Regions from separate parts of the Pseudobacillus badius genome, predicted to be linked through region 2. Evidence: riboswitches for the same ligand, from Rfam matches in the RefSeq annotation. Region 2 holds a riboswitch; each other region holds the start of a gene.
What was found. Region 2 has a riboswitch for cobalamin ahead of B1A98_RS14180 (helical backbone metal receptor). Riboswitches for the same ligand answer to the same signal wherever they lie in the genome.
Positions count from the first base shown of each region.

Region 1: another riboswitch for cobalamin. It lies ahead of B1A98_RS09470 (ribonucleoside-diphosphate reductase subunit alpha); the one in region 2 lies ahead of B1A98_RS14180 (helical backbone metal receptor).
Region 3: another riboswitch for cobalamin. It lies ahead of B1A98_RS09065 ((2Fe-2S) ferredoxin domain-containing protein); the one in region 2 lies ahead of B1A98_RS14180 (helical backbone metal receptor).

Region 1 is NZ_MWMM01000004.1:94,816-102,445, forward strand. It holds gene B1A98_RS09460 (metal-dependent hydrolase) at 1-469, shown strand, start outside; gene B1A98_RS09465 (sporulation protein) at 714-1,133, shown strand; cobalamin riboswitch at 1,216-1,393, shown strand; gene B1A98_RS09470 (ribonucleoside-diphosphate reductase subunit alpha) at 1,661-3,886, shown strand; gene B1A98_RS09475 (ribonucleotide-diphosphate reductase subunit beta) at 3,900-4,934, shown strand; gene B1A98_RS09480 (acetyl-CoA hydrolase/transferase family protein) at 5,067-6,350, shown strand; gene B1A98_RS20445 (hypothetical protein) at 6,526-6,666, shown strand; gene B1A98_RS09485 (DUF6509 family protein) at 6,753-7,055, opposite strand; gene B1A98_RS09490 (GDSL-type esterase/lipase family protein) at 7,263-7,630, shown strand, end outside.
Region 2 is NZ_MWMM01000009.1:41,647-49,276, forward strand. It holds gene bioD (dethiobiotin synthase) at 1-578, shown strand, start outside; gene bioA (adenosylmethionine--8-amino-7-oxononanoate transaminase) at 595-1,917, shown strand; gene B1A98_RS20515 (hypothetical protein) at 2,030-2,203, opposite strand; cobalamin riboswitch at 2,365-2,507, shown strand; gene B1A98_RS14180 (helical backbone metal receptor) at 2,644-3,615, shown strand; gene B1A98_RS14185 (FecCD family ABC transporter permease) at 3,578-4,639, shown strand; gene B1A98_RS14190 (adenosylcobinamide amidohydrolase) at 4,636-6,108, shown strand; gene cbiB (adenosylcobinamide-phosphate synthase CbiB) at 6,105-7,067, shown strand; gene cobD (threonine-phosphate decarboxylase CobD) at 7,042-7,630, shown strand, end outside.
Region 3 is NZ_MWMM01000004.1:17,436-25,065, reverse strand. It holds gene cobK (precorrin-6A reductase) at 1-494, opposite strand, end outside; gene B1A98_RS09075 (sirohydrochlorin chelatase) at 491-1,384, opposite strand; gene cobJ (precorrin-3B C(17)-methyltransferase) at 1,400-2,986, opposite strand; gene B1A98_RS09065 ((2Fe-2S) ferredoxin domain-containing protein) at 3,006-3,389, opposite strand; cobalamin riboswitch at 3,575-3,766, opposite strand; gene B1A98_RS09060 (GHMP family kinase ATP-binding protein) at 3,870-4,769, opposite strand; gene B1A98_RS09055 (class I SAM-dependent methyltransferase) at 5,021-5,641, shown strand; gene B1A98_RS09050 (biotin transporter BioY) at 5,971-6,543, shown strand; gene B1A98_RS09045 (NRDE family protein) at 6,605-7,375, opposite strand; gene B1A98_RS09040 (mechanosensitive ion channel family protein) at 7,397-7,630, opposite strand, start outside.

The DNA of each region.
Region 1 (7,630 bases), on a different contig from region 2:
TACCATATCAAAAAAGTGGCTCATTTTGTTTTTTGCTGCGGCCGGACTGCTCTTGGTCGGTTACAGTTACATAAGCTTGGAAGGGTTTGTTCAGTCAGCCGGCTTCGCTGTCGGACTTTGCTTAACAGTATTGCCCCGCCTGTTTATTAAACAGCGCACCATGCTTTTTATCACCGGCGCGGCTCTAGCGGCTGCGGCCTGGTACACGGATGTGTTTTGGCTGCTTTTATTAAGTGTATTTATCATCGCTTCCTCCTTTTTATCTCACCGGTCGTTAACTCATTCCTTGATTGGAGCTGCTTGCTTCGCAGGGATTGCCTGGGAGTTCCAGCAAAGTACCCATCTTGACGGCAGTTTTGCTGCGGCTTCTATTGCTTACTTAAGCCATTTAGTTGCCGATATGAAAGTCTGGCCGGCCAATAAAAGAGGAATTAGATGGTTTCAACCGCTGTTTAACAAGGAGTTTTAAAGCAGCTGTTTAGATGACAGCCATGATTTGGGGGAGTTTGCCGCTGCAGAAGGTTCTCTTGTTTTTAACGAATAACTAGGTGAGCGGCAGCTATTCTTCGTGTGTGTATCAAAAATGGGATGATGGCAAATTATTTTTTCTTATTTCAGTATATGCAAAATTCAAAAAACTCACGATTAAAAAGGTTAAACAACAAGTCGGGGGGAATATTATACTGATAGGGAATCAAAAAAAGGGGGAAGCCATGATGTGGAAAAATATTTTATCCAGCATAGGCATCGGCGGAGTCGCCATCGATACCGTTCTGGAAAAAACAGATTACCATGCGGGGGAGAAAATGAAAGGAAAGGTATTAATTAACGGCGGCCAAGCAGCAGAGCCGATTGATGCGCTCGTTATCTCTTGGTATTTGCAAATTCACGAAGTGCGGGAAGACAGTGATTTCTCCTATCACGATAAAGAGTTAAAGGAAATGACTCTACCGATTCAACGTGATATTCAGCCTAAGGAGAAACTAACCATTCCCTTCACACTGGAAATTGATGCAGAACATCCGCCCACCAGTGCTACGCATCAAACATTTTTGAAAACCACGGCTGTCATTCCGCAAGCCGTTGATCCTTTTGATCAAGACGAAGTCATTATTTTACCCAAAAGGAAATAGAAAAATGAATGGGGCTTGCTTCAGGGAAGTTTCATTGTTATACTAATCCGGACACAACATTTAGTGTTTATAATTAAATAAAATCAACATTTAGTAAAAAGGTGCTGTTTCAGCTTAATAGGGAATTCGGTGAAATACCGAAGCTGTACCCGCAACTGTAAGTGTGGACGAGCGCACGGCAATCCACTGTCCAATGGACGGGAAGGAATGCGCAAGGAAGAAGCACAAGCCAGGAGACCTGCCTTTTTACAGCGTTTACTCTTCTTCGGGAGTTGGGAAGAAAGCGCGGAGAAAATGAAAAAGACCTTCTGTTCAGGCAAGCTCTTTATTTATGTTTCGGGCGGGTCTGTGCACTTTTTCGTTCGTTAATGATCTTCTTCGCTCTTATCCCATCTTTCAATTGGAAAGATGGTTTTTTTGTTGAAGGCTTTGTTATGATTTCAGGTTAGTTTCTTAATCGTTCATTTTAAGAGAGCCTTGTTGAAAAAATCTCTTTCTAAACTACTTATCGTTTAGGAGGAACAAACATGATCCAAACAGTCCAAGATACCGCAGAAAAGATATTTACTGAAATTCAGAGGGAGTTTCCCCAGATTGAACTATCAAGCTATGAAAGTAAAATAAACGCAACGCTGGAGACGAGAGAAGCATGGACAGATGAGCAAGTGTGGCAGTTGCTCTTGAATTCAGCGGTTGAACGGATCACAAGCGAGGAGCCGGATTGGACATTTGTGGCTGCCCGTCTCCATTTACAGCAGCTGTATAAACAAGCGGCCAGCACACGGGGAGAACAAACCAGCCAATACGGAAATTTTTTGCATCTGCTTCAGTTATTAACGGAGGAAGGCATTTATACTCCTCAATTGCTCGCTTCTTACACAGAAGAGGAAATTCATGAGTTAAGCCAAGTGATCGATCCCAGCAAGGATCAACTATTTACATATATCGGAATTGTTACATTAAGCGAAAGGTATCTGGCCCGGACGCTCGATAAGCAGCCGGCAGAGCTTCCGCAGGAGAGATGGCTGGTCATCGCTATGACGCTGATGATGAATGAACCTAAAGCTGTGCGCCTTCAATATGTGAAAGAGGCTTATTGGGCGCTCTCCAACTTATACATGACAACGGCTACACCGACACTCGCCAACGCAGGAAAATCGTACGGCCAGCTGTCGAGCTGCTTTATCGATACCATCGATGATAGCTTGCAAGGGATTTTTGATGCGAACACGGATGCGGCCAATTTAAGTAAGAATGGCGGAGGACTGGGCATTTATTTAGGGAAAATCCGCAGCCAGGGCAGTGACATTCGCGGCTTTAAAAATGTCAGCTCGGGTGTTATCCCTTGGATGAAGCAGTTGAATAACACAGCGGTATCTGTCGACCAGCTTGGACAGCGCCAAGGAGCGATCGCTGTTTATTTGGATGTATGGCACAGAGACATCTTTTCCTTCCTGGAAACCCGGTTGAATAATGGAGATGAACGCCGCCGCACGCATGATTTGTTTACAGGTGTGGCCATACCGGATTTATTTATGGAAGCAGTTGAGAAACGGGAAGAATGGCATTTGTTTGATCCGCATGAAGTAAGAAAAATAATGGGATACTCACTTGAAGATTCATTTGATGAAAAAAGAGGGGAAGGTACATTTAGAACACGCTATAAAGAGTGTGTGAACCATCCGGATTTAAGCAAAAAAACAGTGCCGGCTATTGATATTATGAAGGCCATCATGATTTCCCAGCTGGAAACGGGAACGCCGTATATGTTTTACCGCGACACTGTCAACCGTGCCAACCCCAATAAACATGCCGGCATGATTTATGCCAGCAATCTTTGCACCGAAATCTGCCAAAACATGAGTCCGACCGTCGTGCTTGAAGAAAAAAGCGAGGACGGAAAAATTATGATTACGAAAGACCCTGGCGATTATGTGGTCTGCAACCTCTCTTCCGTCTCTTTAGCACGGGCAGTCATGGATGATGTGCTTGAACGTTTAATTCCGATCCAGGTGCGCATGCTGGATAACGTGATTGAAATCAACAGTATTCCCGTACTGCAGGCTCAGCTGACCAATCAGAAATATCGGGGAATCGGACTCGGAACGTTCGGCTGGCAGCACTTGCTGGCATTAAAAGGGCTAAGCTGGGAATCCGATGAGGCCGTCCGTTATTGTGATGAATTGTATGAACGGCTCTCCTTCTTAACGATCCAGGCAAGTGCAGAGCTGGCAGCGGAAAAAGGCGCGTATCCAATTTTCTCGGGCTCCGACTGGGAGAGCGGCGCTTATTTTGAACAAAGAGGCTACACGAGCTCAAGCTGGCAGAAGTTAAAGAACAAGGTCAAGGAAAACGGCATTAGAAACGGATACTTGCTGGCCGTTGCACCGAATTCTTCTACCGCGCTGATTGCCGGATCAACAGCGGGAATTGATCCTGTGTTCCGCAAAGAATATATGGAAGAAAAGAAAAACTATAAAATACCAGTGACGGCGCCTGATTTATCTCCGCAAACAACCTGGTATTATAAAACGGTTTATCTGATTGACCAACATTGGAGCATTCGCCAGAATGCCAAACGCCAGCGCCATATTGATCAAGCGGTATCCTTTAATTTATACGTCCGCAACGACATTAAAGCCAAGGCTTTGCTCGACCTGCATGTAGATGCCTGGAACTCTGGGTTGAAAACAACTTATTATGTGCGGTCGACTGCTTCAGATATCGAAGAATGCGAAAGCTGCCATTCGTAAGGGGGAATTCATCATGAAATTGAAAAAACGAGAAATCATTGACCATAGCGCACCGAACCGCTCTACAGGCATTATCAACGGCAGAAGCTCTAATATATTAAACTGGGACGATGTCCGTTTCAGCTGGGCTTATCCGAAGTATAAACGGATGCTTGCCAACTTTTGGACGCCGTTTGAAATCAATATGACAAAAGACCGCCAGCAATTCAGCGAATTGACGCCCGATGAAAGAAACGCCTTTTTGAAAATTATCGGTTTGCTCGCACTGCTTGACAGCATCCAAACCGATTATGCGGGCAGAGCGGCTGACTATTTAACAGACTCCAGCTTGCATGCTTTAATGATTATTCTTGCCCAGCAGGAAGTGATCCATAATCATTCTTACAGCTATGTTTTATCAAGTGTGGCTGATAAGGATACACAAGACCAAGTGTTTGATTTTTGGCGCACCGAGCCGATTTTGCAGGAGCGCAACGAGTTTGTTACAAAAGGGTATGAAGCCTTTGCTAACGAACCAACCATCGAAAACTTTCTTAAATCGATTATTTACGATGTTATATTGGAAGGGCTTTTCTTCTATTCCGGCTTTGCCTTTTTCTACAATTTGGCACGCAATCAAAAAATGATTGCGACAAGCACGATGATCAATTATATTAACCGGGATGAACAGCTTCATGTAGGCCTGTTTGAAAAGATTTTTAAGGAAGTGCTCAACGAAAATCCGCAATATGACACAGAGGAGCTGCGCATTTACGGACAGGAAGCCTTCCGGCAGGCGGCTGAGCTTGAAATCGAGTGGGGAAAATCCGTCATCGGCTACAAGATAGACGGCATTCAGATGAATGAGCTGGAAAGCTACATTCGGTTTATGGCCAATAAACGAGCGGAGCAGCTAGGTTTTGCTGCCCCGTTTGAAGGATATCGGACAAATCCAATGCGCTGGATCATCGCTTATCAAGAGGTGGATCTCGGCAAAACAGACTTTTTTGAACAAAAATCCCGTGCCTATACGAAAACAAGTGAGGCAAACGGCTTTGACGAACTCTGATTTAGCTTTCTTGCCCGTTCAACAGGACTGCTTGACAACCGGCGGCTAGTATATATGATTAAGACAAACCCTTTCTTTCATTAGAAAAAGAATGTGTGAAAAACCGTCTAACGACTTAAGGGAGTGTCCTGCTTGACAAATGAGGAACAATATCGCAAAAAGTGGACAACAGCAGAGGAGGCGGTTCGCCTGATTGAGGAAGGCGATGACATTATCGTTCCTTTAATCGCGGGTGAGCCGCCAGCCTTGCTGGCAGCTTTAGAGCAAAGAGAAGATTTAAAGAGGAATCGTCTTTTCCAAATGCTGACATCCCGTCCGGCCATTAGAAAAAAACAGGAGGAATTAAAGGTCATTTCTATGTTTTTATCGGGGGGCGACAGACAAGCTTTCCGTGAAGGAGCCGTTGATCTGTTGCCTAATCACTTTTCGGATGTTCCTGAACTATTAAAGGAAACAACGGATCAAAGAGTAATTATGGCCACGGTTTCTCCGATGGACGAAAACGGCTTTTTTTCATTAGGAACGAATTGTGATTATACTGCCTCACTGGCAAAGGAAGCCAAAACTATTTTATTAGAAGTGAATGAGTATATGCCACGAACTTATGGCATGAATCAAATTCACTTATCCGAGGTGACGGCGCTGATTGAACAGCATCAGCCGCTCATCGAAGCGCCGGTGCCGGTCATTACAGAAAAAGATGAAACGATTGGCCGCTATGTAGCCAGTTTGATTCATGATGGAGATAGCTTGCAAATCGGATTTGGCGCTATTCCAAATGCTGTCATGAATTCATTGAAGAATCATCAAAACCTATCCATTGTTACGGAAATGATCCCTGATCAATTAGTGGAACTGTATCAAAGCGGTGCCGTCACCAATAGCGGCCGCATGGATTATCCGGGAAAAACCACAGCTACCTTTGCTTACGGCACCAAAAAGCTGTATGATTTTCTTCATGAAAACAAAACCATTTATATGCTTCCCGTAAGCGAAACAAATGATGTTCGGCGTATTTCCGGCATCCGGAACATGGTGACGATCAATGCCACTATCGAAGTGGACTTTCTTGGACAATGCAATTCCGAGAAAGCGGGTGATGTGTATTGGTCTTCATCTGGCGGACAGGCGGATTTTGGAATCTCCGCACGCATGTCGCAAGGCGGCAGGGGAATTATTTGCTTGCACTCCACGGCCAAGAACGATACCATCTCAAAGATCGTCCCGGTTCTAGCTGCCGGAACGCCTGTGACTACATCTAAAAATGATGTAGACTATATTGTGACAGAATATGGCATCGCCCAGCTGCGCGGAAAAACAGTTAGAGAGCGTGTGCAGGCGCTTATTCAAGTGGCTCATCCGAAATTTCAGGAGGAGCTGACTTATCAAGCCAGAAATATGGGCTACCTGATGTAGCAGTGAAGCAGGGAAACGATCGTTATCCAATCGTTTTCCTGCTTTTATATAGTTAACGTTTATTATCAGAAAATTCTGGGTAAAATGGAGGGAAAGAGTTGATATTGATGTTTTTCTGTTATATAATATATTTAAAATAAATTAATTGTTATATAACAGAAAGGAGGTGAAAAGCATGGAGATGTACCGCGAAGCTTATGAGTATTATATGGAAAGCTGTGAGAATCATGAAATGGAATCCATCAGTTTTTATCATTTCGTCAAGCACTTAACGGAAGATCAGCTGCAGGGGTATTTAAAAGATGAAACAAAATAGAGGATGTGATTATTACGGATACGTTAGCAGAAGAAATAACTTGAACCCCGCAGGCAGCAACGCGCATGCAGCGGGGTTTTTGTCTGTTATTCTGCTTCTGTTGGTTCTTCAGGCAAGTGATTCTGGCAATAAGCCGCCACAAGCGCTTCCTCGTCTTCCTCAAGTTCGAAGTCCAGCACTTCCCCGGTTGCCCGATCATGCAGATGGTAGTGAAGGACTTTTTCCTCATCTCCGCTGACCAAATAGAGCGCGCGAATATAAAATCCTGCTTCTGAATATAGCTCATCTTCTTCATCCACATTGGCATACAGATGAAATTCAAATCTCTCTCCAGCGAGCAGCCCAAATGGGTCCTCAAGCAGCTCCACTGTATGGTGTGTAATTTCCATTTCCGAATCCGTCCTTTAAAAAGTAATATGAGTTCGTTTTATTTTAACATAAAACCAATATAGAGGAGTACATCAGGTTTTTTTGCTTGTAAATACAGGTATGATTATTATAAGATTCGTCAACAATGACTAGTGAATTTCCTTTCCGGAAGGAACAGGTGAAAAACGAATAAACAAGAACTTTGATAAGGAGAAAAGGAGAGAAACATGAAGCGTTTAATTAAATATATCATCTCTGTACTCGTTGTTGCCGCCATAGCTGTATCTCTTTGGCTTTATTATCCTACTTATCAAATCCGGCAAATGAAGGAAGAGACTGCACCTACATCCGCACAGGCAGCGCTTTCTTATGTTGATTATTTTAGCAATATGGATAAAGAGACTTTAACTCATTTAGCAATTGGCGATTCCATTATTGCTGGCTTTGGTTCAGAAAATGAAAAAAGCTTTGTTGATGATTTCTCTCGTCTCCTTGAAGAGCAGACAGGAAAAACGGTTGCCTTGGAAAATGAGGGTATCCTGGGTATTAACAGTACAAATTTAAATACACTCGTGCAGCGAGGGGCATTTGACGA
Region 2 (7,630 bases):
CGCCAGATGTTGATATGTATCAGTTGCTTCCGGAAATGAGAGGAGAAAAATTACATACATATTTGTTTAAAAAAGCCAGTTCTCCTCATTTAGCGGCTGAGGAAGAGCAAGCGATAATTGACGAAGAGGCGATCGTTAAGGAAATTCGAAGACGATCAGCGGGAAAGCAGCTTGTCTTAGCAGAAGGAGCCGGAGGGGTATTTGTTCCGCTGAACAGGAAAGGAAGCAGCGTGATTGATGTGATGGCAGAAGCGGCTTTACCGGTCGTCATTGCAGCAAGGACAGGGCTCGGGACCATTAATCATACGATGCTGACCATTGAAGCACTTCAGAAAAGGAGCTTGCCAATTGCCGGCCTTGTCTTTTCAAGCATCGTTCCAGGGGAAAAGACCATGGAGCAGGATAATATGCGGGTGATTCAGGAATGGTCCGGTCTTCCTGTGATCGGGCATATTCCATTCATTGAAGATATTCAACAGGCTCTTCAGGAACGCGGACGACGTTCTGAAATCGTTAAGAATTGGGCATTTGACAGACTGATGGAGGGGATCGAAAGTGGACGCAACGCGTTTATATGAAATTAGCCAAAAGCATATGTGGCTGCCGTTTACACAAATGAAGGATTACGAGGAAGCCCCGCTGATTATCGAGAGCGGTGAGGGGATCGTACTGCGGGATATTTATGGAAACGAATATTTAGATGGCTATTCTTCTTTATGGCTGAACGTGCATGGTCACCGCCGTCCGGAAATTAATCAGGCGATCAAGGAGCAGCTTGAAAAGATTGCCCACTCGACTTTGCTTGGAGCCGCCAATGTGCCGTCTATTCAATTAGCTGAAAAGCTGATCGAGATCTCACCGGATAACTTAACGCGTGTATTTTATTCAGACAGCGGAGCGGAGTCGGTAGAAATAGCGATCAAAATGGCTTATCAATATTGGCAAAACAAAGGAAAAGAGAAAAAAACAAAATTTGTTACACTTGCAAACGGGTATCATGGCGATACGGTGGGGGCGATCAGCGTAGGATCCATCGACATTTATCATCGCGTATACAGCGCATTAATGTTCGATTCATTTGCAGTGCCGTTTCCATCAGCAAGCTGGCATCCTTCAGGGGACGGACAAACAGCGAAGGAGGAGTCGCTCGCGGCTATGCAGACGCTGTTTAAAGAAAGTCATCACGAGATTGCCGGGCTCATTGTAGAGTCGATGGTCCAAGGGGCAGGCGGCATGCATATTATGCCTCCTGGCTATTTAAAGGAATTAGAGAGGCTTTGCCGAGCATTTAATATTCTTTTGATTGTTGATGAAGTGGCGACCGGATTCGGCCGCACGGGCAAGATGTTTGCGGTAGAGCATGAAGACGTAGCCCCGGACATTATGACAGTGGCCAAAGGGATTACGGGAGGGTACTTGCCGATTGCTGCTACGCTGACGACAGAAGAGGTTTATGCAGCGTTCTACGGAGATTATGCCGAGATGAAAACATTTTTTCATGGTCATTCTTATACAGGGAATCAGCTTGGCTGTGCGGCTGCTTTAGCAAACCTCGATATATTTGAGAAAGAAGAGGTAGTGAAGCAAGCTGCTGAGAAAGCGGAGTATATCACTAAATTGTTAGCTGAAATCGCCGAGCTGCCGCATGTGGGGGAAGTACGCCAGCTAGGCTTTATGTGCGGGATTGAAGTGGTAAAAGATCGAACAGCGAAGGAGCCGTTTCCTTCTGAAGAGAGGGTGGCTTACCGGGCGACATTGCGGATGAGAGAGCTCGGGATGCTGACCCGGCCGCTTGGTGATGTGATAGTGTTCATGCCGCCGCTTGCCTCCAGCTATGAACAATTAACAAGAATGGCTGGAATTATGAAGCAAGCGATACTTGAAATCGCCGATTCACCGGCGGTTGCTGAACGGTAATTACTCTTTCATTTAAGCCAAAAAATCCGTCCGCTTATCCGGATGGATTTTTTGGTTTATCAGATGTTTGGGAAAACATTTTTATTGTATTCTTGTGTTTCTTTAGCGGGGATTACAAATGGCGGTCATGCGCCTGATCGCGATCGTTTAAATAAGGATCATCTTCAGGCATCTCGTCAATCCGGCTTGTATCAGAGGAATCGAAGGCTTGGCGAAGAAAGTACACTAAAATAAGAGCAATGGCAAGCAATAGAACAACCAGTCCAATTAAAGTGGCAAGATTCATTTTACCGCTCCTTCCTTTTTTTATTATCCTATTCCACTTTCGGTTTTTCTAAAACATAAAGGTGAAGAATGATGAAAAAAATTAGTGCCAGCAAGCGAAGAATGATTTTAAAATTGTATGAAAGTAAAGTTTTTTTTGTGTATAATGTAGCTAAGCGGAAAACTACATAATTTGGACCAGGTAAAGCCGAATGATCCGGCTTTTTAAAAGGGCAAGCTGGTGAAAGTCCAGCGCGGTCCCGCCACTGTGAATGAAATGCAGCCATTTCATAAGCCAGAAAACCTGCCTGGTTTAGAGCACCGGTAACCTACGCGGATAGGGTGGTGTAAAAGCGGCCTGCTTATTGTTTGTTGCCGGGCGGTCCTTTTTCACTGCATCTCTCCACAGCGTAGAGGTGTTTTTTTATGGATATTTTTTAGAAGAATGAGGGAGAGAAAGTAATGAAGAAGTTATCGAAGTATACGTTGTCTTTTATGCTGGCTGCGGGTTTGCTGGCCGGCTGCGGAAGTGACAAAGCCGCCCCTGAAAAAGAAGAGAAAGCCAATCAGCCGAAAGAAAGCGAGCAAGCGGCTTTTCCTGTAACGATTAAAGATGCTGATGGGAAAGAGGTTGTCATTGAGGAAAAACCGAAGCGGATTGTTTCTCTGATTCCAAGTAATACCGAAATCGCTTATGAGCTGGATTTAGACAAGGAAATTGTAGGGGTATCCGATAACGACAATTATCCAAAAGAAGTGAGCTCCAAGGAAAAAGTGGGCGGTATGGAATATAATATCGAAAAAATTATCGGACTTGACACGGATCTTGTATTGGCCCACGGCTCCGCTCATAACGCTAAGGAAGGTTTTAAGCAGCTGGAGGAAGCGGGAATTGATGTGCTCGTCGTTAACGATGCCCAAAATTTTGATGAAGTGTACGATTCTATTAAAATGATCGGCAAAGCGACAGGCACAAGTGACAAAGCAGAAGATATCGTCACGGACATGAAAGAGGATTTAACTGAAATCGCCGAAAAAGCGAAAGCAATTAAAAAAGAAGAAGAAAAAAGCGTATTTATCGAAGTGTCGCCGGCTCCCGAAATTTACACGCCAGGAAAAAATACGTTCATGCAGGAAATGCTTGATCTGATTCATGCAAAAAATGCAGCAGCTGATCAAGATGGCTGGGGACAAATGACAGAGGAAGCGATTATTAAGAAAAATCCGGATGTTATTATTACAACACATGGCTATTACACGCAAAAGCCAGTGGAAGAAGTACTTAGCCGCAAAGGCTGGGAAACGATAACTGCTGTTAAAAACAAAGACGTTCATGACGTTCATGCTGATCTCGTTAACCGTACGGGTCCGCGTCTTGTTGAAGGAGTAGAAGAACTTGCCGAAGCAATTTATCCAGATGTTTTCAAAAAATAAACTTTCGGCGTACTTGTTTGTCTTTATATTTTTTATTGTCTCAGTATTTGCAGGTATCTCGATCGGAACGGTTCAAGTTCCGGTTCGGGATATCATTTTCTTATTATCCCATCATTTTTTCGGAACGCCGCTCGATGGAGTGGACGCTTCCTTTGATAACATCGTCTGGAAAATCCGTTTTCCGCGAGTGTTGTTAGCTGGTCTTGTCGGAGCTTCTTTGGCGGTGGCAGGCGCCGCTTTTCAAGGGCTGCTGCGCAATCCGCTTGCTGATCCTTACACGCTTGGCGTATCATCTGGTGCCTCTGCAGGTGCGGTTATGGTGCTGTTTTTTAATATACAGCTTCCATGGCTATCCGGATTTACGCTGCCTGTTGTCAGCATTGCCGCTTCGATTGTGACCATTTTCATTGTTATATTGTTTGCCCAGGCCATTGAACGGTCGATGAAGGTGGAAACGATTATTTTAACAGGAATTATATTCAGCTCCTTTTCAGGAGCGATCATTTCTTTAATGATTGCTTTGACGGGCGAGGAGCTCCGGCAAATTATCGGCTGGCTGCTCGGCAGTGTGTCTATGCGAGGCTGGGATTATATTCAGCTTATCTTGCCGTTTTTTCTGGCAGGCACCTTCCTGCTGATGGTCCATGCGGCTGAATTAAATGCAATGTCGTTTGGTGAAGAAAAGGCCCAGCATCTAGGAGTGAATGTCCGCAGAAAGAAGTTGATTGTGCTGACGGCCGGCTCCATTTTAACAGGAGCAGCCGTGGCTGTTTCGGGAACCATCGGCTTTGTTGGCTTGGTCGTCCCTCATTTTATTCGCCTGATTTGGGGGCCGGACCATCGCCATTTGCTGCCTCTGTCCATGTTGGCCGGCGCTGGTTTTTTAATTTTGGCTGATTTGGTGGCCCGTACGGTCATTTCTCCCACCGAACTGCCGATTGGCGTGATTACATCGGTCATCGGTGCCCCGGTGTTCGCCATTATTTTGCTTCGCAAGCAAAGGAAAGGAAGAGGGACAGCATGATTAAGATAGAACAGCTAAGCGGCGGCTATGACAGCAAATTGATCGTGCATGAACTATCATTTTCTGTTCAAAAAGGAGAAATTTTCGGCATATTAGGGCCCAATGGGAGCGGCAAAACCACGCTGTTAAAAATGATTAGCGGCATCGTTCCTGCCAGCCGCGGCTCTATCGCGGTAGATGGCCGGCAGATCAAGGAGTACACGCCAAAGGAGCTGGCGAAACAGCTTGCCGTTCTTCCGCAGATGACCCCGCAAGCTTTTTCATACACTGTAAGAGAAACCGTTTCTCTTGGGCGTTATGCCCATCAAAGCGGCATCTTTCCTGTATGGCGCAAGGAAGATGAGCAGGCTGTTATGAAAGCAATGAAGCAAACCGGCACCCTCCAATTTGCTGAATCCTCTATTGAACAATTGTCTGGCGGTGAGCGTCAGCGTGTCTTTCTTGCTCAGGCACTTGCGCAAGAACCAGAAATTTTGCTGCTGGATGAGCCGACCAACCACTTAGATTTATCTTTTCAAAAAGAACTGCTGGATTTGCTGAAGAAAACAGCAAATGAAACAGGGCTCACCGTTATTTCGATTTTTCATGATTTAAATCTTGCTTCTTTGTATTGTGACAGGCTATTGCTTATGGAAGAAGGGCGGATGTCGGGGCTCGGCCTGCCAAGTGAGGTTTTGAAAGAGGAATCCATCCAAAAAGTGTATAAAACAGCTATTCATCAGCGTCCTCATCCGGAAGTTCCGAAGCCGCAAATGAGTATTCTTCCTGAAAAGACGGCTCAGGAAGAAGCAGAAATCCGCATTGATGAAACATGTGTGCAACAGACAGGCGAATGGATCGCTCTTGAGTCGCCTATATTGCTCAAAACCCTATCAGCCGGAGTTATTGGAGCGGGCTGGGGCTGGCATCGAAGTTTTGTTAATCGTCATGTCGATAAAAATTATTGGCATGATGCTTATAAGGAAGATATGAAGGCGTTTTTAAAGCGCTATCAATTTGACATAAATGAGACGGTTGGCATGATGACGGCGGTTCAACTGGACACAGCTGCCTGCCGGTTTATAGAAGTAGAAGACGTCTCAGTGTTTGCGGTCGTTACCGCGGGTGTCGGCAATGCGGTGGATGTATCGCGGTCTATCGAGCATAACCGGGCATTTTTGCCGGGAACGATCAATACATGGGTATTTGCCAACGGGCAATTATCCGAAGAAGCATTTGTTCAAGCGGTTATGACTGCTACAGAAGCAAAAGTGAAGGCTTTGCTTGATAAGCAGGTGAAAGATCCGCTGACGAACTCGCAGGCGACAGGGACCTCTACTGATAGTATTTTGATCGCAGCCACACAAAGGGGCGCACACCAGGCGTTTGCCGGTACAATTTCTCCCCTTGGCCAAGCGATTGGAAAGGCCGTTTATGAGTGTACAGTCGAGGCTCTGGAAAGCAACCAGAGAGGAGAGAAAAAAACATGATTTATCATCTTCTCGCTGCGACCATCGCTTTTTTTCTGGATCGCTTAATTGGCGATCCTCCCCATCTGCCGCATCCGGTCCGGTGGATTGGTTCACTGATTCATTTTCTTGAGCAGCGGCTCAATAAAGGAACGGCTAAACGTGGAAAAGGAGTGATCATGCTTTTTTTGGTTCTCTTTGTTACGGGCACGGCCAGTTTTTTGCTCGTTTTTGCCTTTTATCGTCTTCATCCCGCTGCCGGTGTGGCAGCTGAGGCGATGATCATTGCTTCAACGATTGCCTGCCGCAGCTTAAAGGAGGCAGGGCTGAGTGTCTACCAGCCGCTGAAAAGCGGCGATATGACAGAGGCGCGCATCAAGCTTTCCTATATTGTCGGCCGGGATACAGAACGGCTGGATGAAGGGGAGATTACACGGGGAGCTATCGAGACAATTGCCGAAAACACCAGCGATGGCGTTACCGCTCCGCTGTTTTGGGCTCTCATTGGCGGAGCTCCCGGAGCGATGCTGTATCGGGCGATTAATACGTGCGACTCCATGGTCGGCTATCAAAATGAACGCTACAAACAGTTTGGCTGGGCCTCTGCACGTGTGGATGATCTGGTGAACTGGCTGCCGGCTCGCTTAACGAGTTTGCTGATGCTTTGCTCGTTTCCGGAAAGCTCGTATTCTAAAAAATGCGTGTGGCAAATTGTCAGCCGGGATGCCAAAAAGCATCCAAGCCCCAATAGCGGCTGGTGTGAGGCGGCGGTTGCCGGTCTGCTTGGCATCCAGCTTGGCGGAGTCAATACTTATAAAGGCCAGGTTTCCCATCGAGCTGAGATGGGTGAGCCGTTCAGGCAAAAAACAGCGGAGGATATCGTGCTTGCTAATCGGATTATGGAGAGATCTTCCTTTTTATTTTTACTGATGATGTGGATTGGAGGCATTGGCTATGAAGTGGCCCGCTCATGGTTCTAATCCGGCCCATCTTTATGAAAGTCTGCAGATGGATCAGCCGGAATGTATAACAGATTTCAGTGTGAATATAAATCCATACGGCCCGCCGCCGAGTCTTCAAGCAAATTGGGAAAGCTGGCTGGCCTCCGTGTCTGATTATCCGGACCCGTACGGACAGACCGTTACAGGCCAGATTGCCCGTCTGAATGGAGTGACTGACCAGCAAGTGGTGCTCGGAAACGGTGCAGCAGAGCTGATTCAATTTCTCGGCCAACTCTGGCGCGGCCAAAAGGTGGTCATTGCTCAGCCGGCATTTTCAGAATATGAGGCGGCTTGCCGGGTGTATGGTTGCGAAATAGACAATGTTTTTTTGAATAAAGGGGGCTCCCTTCCAGTTCATGAGCTGGCGGCTAAAGCACATGATGCGGCGGCCTTGTTTATTTGTACGCCAAATAATCCGAGCGGCCTTGCTTTTCCGGTAGAAGAGATCGCCCAGCTGCTTGAATGCTTGTCTTCATCCGGCTGCAAAGTGGTGATCGATGAGGCATTTTATGATTTTGCCGGCTCCTCCACCGTTGTTCCGC
Region 3 (7,630 bases), on a different contig from region 2:
TCCATGTTGTCTTTACGCGGAAGCATCCGGCACACAAGGCGGATATCTTCGATCGGAAGCAAGCGTTCAGTGAAAATAGCTAATGTTTTGCTTCCTGTTGTCAGCATGACGGTTCCTTTGGTTTTTGCTGCTCTGTCGGCTGCCTCTTCATATGTGGAGACATATGTAATTAGGGACGACTCTTGGAAGTCCTGTTCTTTCCTTTCAAAGCGAACATACGGAATGCCAGCTTGTGAAGCAGCCACCATGGCGTTTTTAGATGCTTCTTCAGCAAATGGATGGCTTGCATCAACGACGGCCGCTGCCTCTTTTTCGCCAATAAACGCCTGCATCGCTTCAGCGTCCATGCGCCCGGCAAATGCCGGAACCCCCACCTGTTTTAATTCATTGGCCGCATTTTCGGTTACAACCGATGCGATGACCGGATAGCCGTCCTGTTGCAGAGTGACAGCCAGCTCCCTTGCATCACTTGTTCCCGCCAAAAAGAAAATCATTTGACTGTTGCCGCCTCGCTTCCCTCTTCATGGCTATGATGGTGGTCATGGTCATCATCATGATCGTGGTGGTGATGATGATCTATATGCTCCATCGCTTCAAAGCGGTATTGGCAGGTGTCGCAATTCATATAGACCTCCCCTTTCAGCACTTCCTCCACCCGGTCTTTAATAACTGTCTTCAGCTTCGGGTGAAAGCCAAAATACTCCGCAAGCGTAAAAGAAATTCCCGGATAAGCAGCCTTGAACTGTTCTGTCATCTGCTCAAGTCTCTTGATTAAGACACCAGTAAAAAGGAAGTACGGGAGAATAATGACTTTTTCCGCTCCGAGACGCACTGTCTTTTCCACCGCTTCTTCCAAGCTTGGGGACGTGACACCGATAAATGCCGGCTCAATCATCGGAACGCGCAGCTTTTCCCATAAAAGCCGGGTGATTTTGAACAAATCGCTGTTGGCATCGGCATCACTGCCGCCGCGGCCAAGCAGGATCACAGCAGTTTTCTCATCGGTCCCCTCCTGATATTCCCCTGTCTCCAAAAGACGGCTTTTGCAAATATCAATCGCTTCGTAGTGGATGCCGATCGGCTTGCCATATGTAAATTGAACCGCCGGATACTTTTCCTTGGCTTCATCTATTTCATGAGGAATGTGAATTTTAGAATGGCCCGCCGGCAGCAGCATTAATGGAATGAGCGCAACAGATGTGGCCCCTTTGGCAATGCAGCTATCAATGCCCTTTGCGATATTTGGCTGTTCAAATTCCAAGAAACATGTTTCATACAGGAGGTCTTTTCCAAGCTCTGGAACGAGCTGTCCGATAAACTGCCTAATTTGTTCATTTCCTTCTGGATCTCGGCTTCCATGGCCGACAAATAAGATTGCCTTCATTTACTGTCCGCTCCTTTAATCCCCGCACGGTGCAGGTTCAATATCGATTTTCGGTTCCATATTGCGATAGTCAAAGCTTTGAATTCTTTTGACGCGTTTGAAATATTTAAAAAACCGTTCATTCGGATGGCCTTTTTCTTTGTATTCAGCAATGATTTCTTCTAAAAGCGGAACAAGCGCTTCCGGTTCGATCCCTTCAGCCACCGGCTGGCCGGCATGAGCAGTCCGTCCAACTGTTTTAGCTCCTAGAAACAAGTCAAACTTTCCTTTGCGAAAAACAATGCCGATATCTTCTTTGACCGCTCCGTAGCAAGCCATGCCGCAGCCGTTCACTCCAATTTTCAGTTCTTTCGGCATCTCCATGCCGTCAAACTTTTCGTGCAGCCGTTCAGCGTACGGAATAGCATCCTTTTTCTCGCCATCGCAAAAATCGCAAGCTTTCACAGTGGCTACATCCCCAATCGGCGAAAGCAGAAAACCGGCGTTTTGCAGGTCGGCCGTCAATTGATCCGGCTCTTCTGTCGGCACCCGCAAAATAATTTGATGATGAGGCGTATATTCGATTGAGCCCCTTTCTCCGGCTGCCTTTGAAAGAACAAGCATTTGCCCAGCAGAAAATACCTTGTTCGCCACACCAGGACTGACGGCGACTTCAAAAATGGACTCGATTTTTCGTTGGAACAGCGGCTTGCTGACACTGGATTTTTCTTTTCCATCCAAGAGCTGAAGTGCTTTCATTCCCAGCTTATAGAGATCGCTTTTTTCTTCCTGTCCCCCATGAAGCGCCCATGGCTCATTTTTAGGCTTCAGCCGCTCGTGCGGTTTCAATGGCTGTTTTTCTGATGTTAACGTATATTTACGCTGATAGCCGCGCGGCGTGATCATTTTATTGTCATAGAGAAAGGTGGCTGAATTGCCGATAATAACGGTCGTCAGCATGCCAATGTCATGATCAAGCATATGTTGAAGATCAGTAATGACAACCTGTTCTCGTTCTCTGTACGCACTTTTAACAAGGCCGACCGGTGTATCCGGGGAGCGATGCTTTAACAAGATTCGCTGCGCTTCCGCAATTTGCCTTGTTCTCCGGCCGCTCTTTGGGTTGTATAATGCAATAACAAAATCAGCAGCCCCCGCGGCCTCGATCCGTTTGGCGATGAGCTCCCACGGCGTTAAGTGATCGCTGAGGCTGATCGTACAGGCATCATGCATCACAGGGGCCCCGAGAAGCGAGGCGCATGAATTGATCGCTGACACCCCAGGGACAATCTCTACGCCTACGCCGCTTTCCTCTTTCCAGCCTTGCTCAACAAGTACTTCATAAACAAGCCCCGCCATGCCGTAAACACCGGCATCTCCGCTTGAAATCACGGCCACTGTTTTACCTTGCTCTGCTAGTTTAACGGCTGCCTGCGCACGGCTGACCTCCTCTGACATGCCTGTGCTGATAATCTCTTTGCCTTTAATAAAATCAGCAATCAAATCAACATATGTTTTATAGCCAATAATGCAATCGCTTTCCTTCAGCGCCTCTTTGGCCCGCTCGGTAATATGTTCCGCGCTTCCCGGTCCAAAACCGATGACTAATAATTTTCCCTTCACTTCGTTCGCCCTCCCGCATTTACTTGATCTTTTGCTTTTCTTTCTCTTTAGCTACTCCGGTTACGCGATCATTTTTCAGGGTCATGCCGTTGTCATGCGATGTATACGTAACAGCGTTCTCAACCGGCTCGCCTTGCTGCAGGTGAGAAGCAACAATCTTTTCTGCAAGCTGTTCGTCCACTTCGTGATACCAGGTTCCTTCTGGATAAACGATTACCACACAAGCATCTTTGCAGCGGCCGTTGCATCTCGTTCTCGTCGTATGCACCCGCACATCTAAATCACGTTCTTTAATTTCCTTCCTGATCGCCTGGGTTACCTCTTCCCCGCCTTTTCTCATACAGCTTGATCCGTTGCAAATAAGCACATGATGGTTCATTTCCGTTAAATCCCATGTCGCCATTTCATTCACTCCTCTTTTAAAAGTAGCCCTTTTTAGTGAACAGAGCCTTAAAAACAAAAAAGCCCTTAACTTCGGAGGAAGTTAAGGACTAAGAGCTGCGTATTGAAGCGGCTAAAGGAACGTACAAACAACCGGACATGCCGGCTTTGCTCCATGCACTCATCCTATTCTTCCCTCCGAAGAATGATGGTTCGAAGAAGAAAGCAGGTCTCCTGGCTTACGGATCGCTTTACTCTTGTCCCTTCCCGGCATCACGCCAGTGGCTGTTGACAATTTCATCACCGTTTACAGTAGCGGGGGCTGCATCGGACTTTCACCGATTTCCCTATTATCCCGGAGTTTTATAACTCCTGGGCACTCTCTTCTTATTTATTCAATTTTATGTATGGCATCCTGAATTTTCTAAAATTCTAACTCTTTTTAATAGATTAGCAGGTTATTCATTCATTTGACAAGAAAAATTTTACACAGTTGGACAAATTATAGCTGGTGCAAGCCCGCCTTTTTCGGCCCAAAAGCGACAGAAGGACCAGATACAGAAGCGGAAAGAACAGGCTGCCACTTGGTTTTTTGCTCAATGATCCGCTCAGCCTGTTCTTTCTTTTCGAGAAAACGAGGATCATTTTTTGAAAATAATAAACCAATCACTGTTCCGCTGTGACCGGCAATCACTCCGCAGCCAAATGTTGCCGCCAGATCTGCAAACAAGTCAAAAAAAGGCTTGGAAAGCAGGCGGTCATTTAACGCGGCGCTTTTCGTCGCGGCTGATAGAATGGCCGCTTGGTCTCCTGACAACAACCCTTGATGCAGCTCGTCAAACAGCTGCTTCATGTCGGCCTTCTCGGCAGGCGAATAAGACCGCTTCATCCTGTAATAGCGCTGCGTATTTAAACGGCCGCCGCTATCATAGCCAAGAAGAAACAGCTCCGGTACATTCGGATAAGCATGAAGCAGCTCACCCGTTTGCTGGTTGATTGCATTGATTCCTTCGTACATGACTCCATCAGTCGGCTCAATGGCAGCGGCAATCTTTGCAATATCCGCCCCCTGCAAGCTGGTGCCAAAGCTTGCCGCAACAGCGCGCACCGCAGCTGTCATATCAGCCGAACTGCTCGCCATCCCTTTGCCGACGGGAATTTGAGAAGAGAGGTAAAGCATGCCTCCTGTGTTTTTTCTCAGCCGTTCTAAAGCAAGCTCGGCGGCCTGAACTGCTTTTTTCTTATGTGATTGATGGCTGCGCACTCCTTGGAGACCGTCCGGAACGAACACCGCCCGGCTCTTTATCGGCACCGGCAGTGTAAATAAAAACGGCTGGCCATCCCTTTCTCCCTGAGCCAGCTCTCCAAAGGTGCCAACTGAACTGCCCATTCCTTTGTTCAAGTCTTCATCCCCTCATTCATCCGTGTCATCTTTTACACTACTATACTACATGACCAAAAGGAGAGCTAAAATTATTGAAAAATTTTGTTCGTTGTAGAGTTTATTTTGAATTTTTCATACAATGTATCTTTAATAATCTTTATTAAATAAGATTCATATTTTAAGCTTATAAGTAATAGGGTGCGGCTGCTTGAAGTCAAACACAGAAATAGCCCGTCTATACAATGAAGAAGCCTTTAAGGGGGATAAGAATGAATAATTCCTGGAACAAGATCATCTATAAAGTCTGGTCGCCAATGTACGATAAAATCTTTAATTCCGGAGCTTTCTTACAAGCTCGCAAACAAATTTTTGAGCACATTCCTTTTGATAGCGGCCAAAAAGTTCTATTTGTCGGCGTCGGAACAGGCGCTGATTTAGAGTTAATTGATCAAGCCCAACTGAATATAACGGCCATTGACTTTTCACCTGATATGCTGCATCGGGCAAGGGATAAATTCAAGCATTCCTCCATTGAGTTCTTAGAAATGGACGCCCAAAATATGACGTTTGAAAATGAAACATTTGATTATGTCATTGCCAGCCTGATTCTTTCCGTTGTACCCGATGCTGATAAGTGCGTTAAAGAAATGGAGAGGGTGTTAAAAAAGGAAGGAACCATCGTTATTTTTGATAAGTTTATTCCGAAAGAACAGACGCTGTCGTGGCCAAAAAAACTGCTCAGGCCGCTAATTCAACTATTAGGAACAGATATCGGATTGAATTTTGAAGAGTTATACCGCAGAAACAATAAGCATTTGACGATTACTGAAGAGAAAAAGGTCCTGATGAATGGGATGTACAGAAAAATCATGATTCGCAAGATAGGTTGACTCGTTTTTCAGTTTCTTCTTAAAGGAGGGCCGGTCCAGAAACCTTGAAAAATAACTTTTTGGCTCGGTCTCTTTTCCTTCTCCAAAACAGACAGATCTTCATTCTGACCGAAGCTTTCTAAGGCAATCATCGCTTTCATTCTAGACAGGCAGAGAAAAATCCTTCCTTTTTCTCCACCTGTTTTTATTTTAGAGACGCAGGAATACCCTCTTATTTTTTCTGCTGATCCGCCTCTGTCTTTTACAGAAACTAAAAACAATTGACACATTTAGTTATCTATAATTAAAATATAGTTAACAATTTTAAAAGATAGATTGGAGGCATGACAATGTCTGCTCAACATGAACGATTAAGAATGATGCTGACAGCCGCTCTTTTCGCGGCTATCATTGGTATTTTCGCCCAAATTACGATTCCGCTTCCCTTTGTCCCGATTACCGGGCAAACGCTGGCAGTCGGCCTGGCAGCCACTATTCTCGGTTCCAGATATGGGGCGCTGTCCGCTCTGTTATATATGCTAGTCGGAGCAGTTGGTGTGCCTGTATTTTCCGGCATGTCGGCAGGAATGAGCATCATCTTTGGGCCAACCGGCGGATATATTATCAGCTTTGTCCTATCAGCGTTCTTTATCGGCTGGTATATTGAAAAAACCAAGGCCACTGTGCCGCAGGCTTTTTCGGCTAACTTGATCGGTATGGTGATTAACCTCGCTTTCGGGACGGTTTGGCTGAAGATTTTTGCTGAATTGAGCTGGATGGAGGCATTGGCAGCTGGATTCCTTCCATTCATTATCGGCGGCATTATAAAAGCCTTCCTTGCTGCCTGGATTGGAATAGAGGTCCGCAAACGCTTAGCTTCTGCCCGTCTGCTCCCCCAATCAACAAAGAACCGTACAGCCTGATCAGCAAAAAGAGCTGTCTTCAAGCGAGCCAACATGGACTAGCTTGCAAGACAGCTCTTTTTTAAAACGGTTCGACCGCAAATTGAAACGATGCTTCTCCGCTCAGCGTTCCTTGGACATACGTTCTTTCAGCAAAAAACACCCGATTCCTCCGATCAACCAAGACGACAGTCGACGACCTTGTTCCGTAGTCCTCACTGTTAATAAAGAGCGGCGACAGCCTTCTTTCCCAATCGAGGGATACACCTGTGTGAGGCAGCTCCTCATCCGGCGCTTGCCGGCCATCTTGTAAAAAAGAAAACAGACAATCAGCCAGGCGCCCCTCAGCATGGTGCAGGCACTCTTCTAAATAAGCCTTTCCTTTCTCAGACTTTGGCCACGGACTGTTTAAAAACGCATTGCTCAAACTATGAACACCGGGAGCGATTTTTTCTTTACCATCGCTTTTATTGTTATAATACCACAGCTCGTCTGCCGTACCAGCCAGCAAGTTAAAGCCCGGGTAATCGTCTTTTCGGCGCTGCAGCTTGTCCATAAAGATCTCAGGCGGCTCTGATCCTGTTAAAAACGCCTGAACGATTTCTCCGCGCGATCGCTTTCCTGCGGTGTGTTCCGCAGGGTCGCGGAAATTCGTCAACGCCGCCACCCGCCCCGTTTTCGTTACCCCGAGCCAGGTTCCCATCTTTTCCAAATCACGTCCGGCCAGAATAACAGGCTGATCCTTCCAATAATGGGCCGGCTTGGTCGGACGGTTAAAAAATTCATCCCGGTTTGCAGCGATGACTAATTTATATTGCTCCTGCGCCTGAAAACAAAAGTTAATTAAACACATAAAGGGACACCTTTCTTATCGTTACTGCCGCTTCACTTCAATCGGCTGTGAAGCGAGCCGGATTTGGTGCTCTTGGAATAAGGAAGCAACAGCATGGCGGAGCCGGCTTTCAATCTTTTGTTTGATACTGATATTCTGTACAGGCACCTCCACCTTAAACACCATTGCTTCATTGCGAAAATCGATAAAGCGGACAGTTGTTGATCCCTGCGGCTCGATTTCTTTTTCAGCGATGACTTTATCGGCTGCTCTATA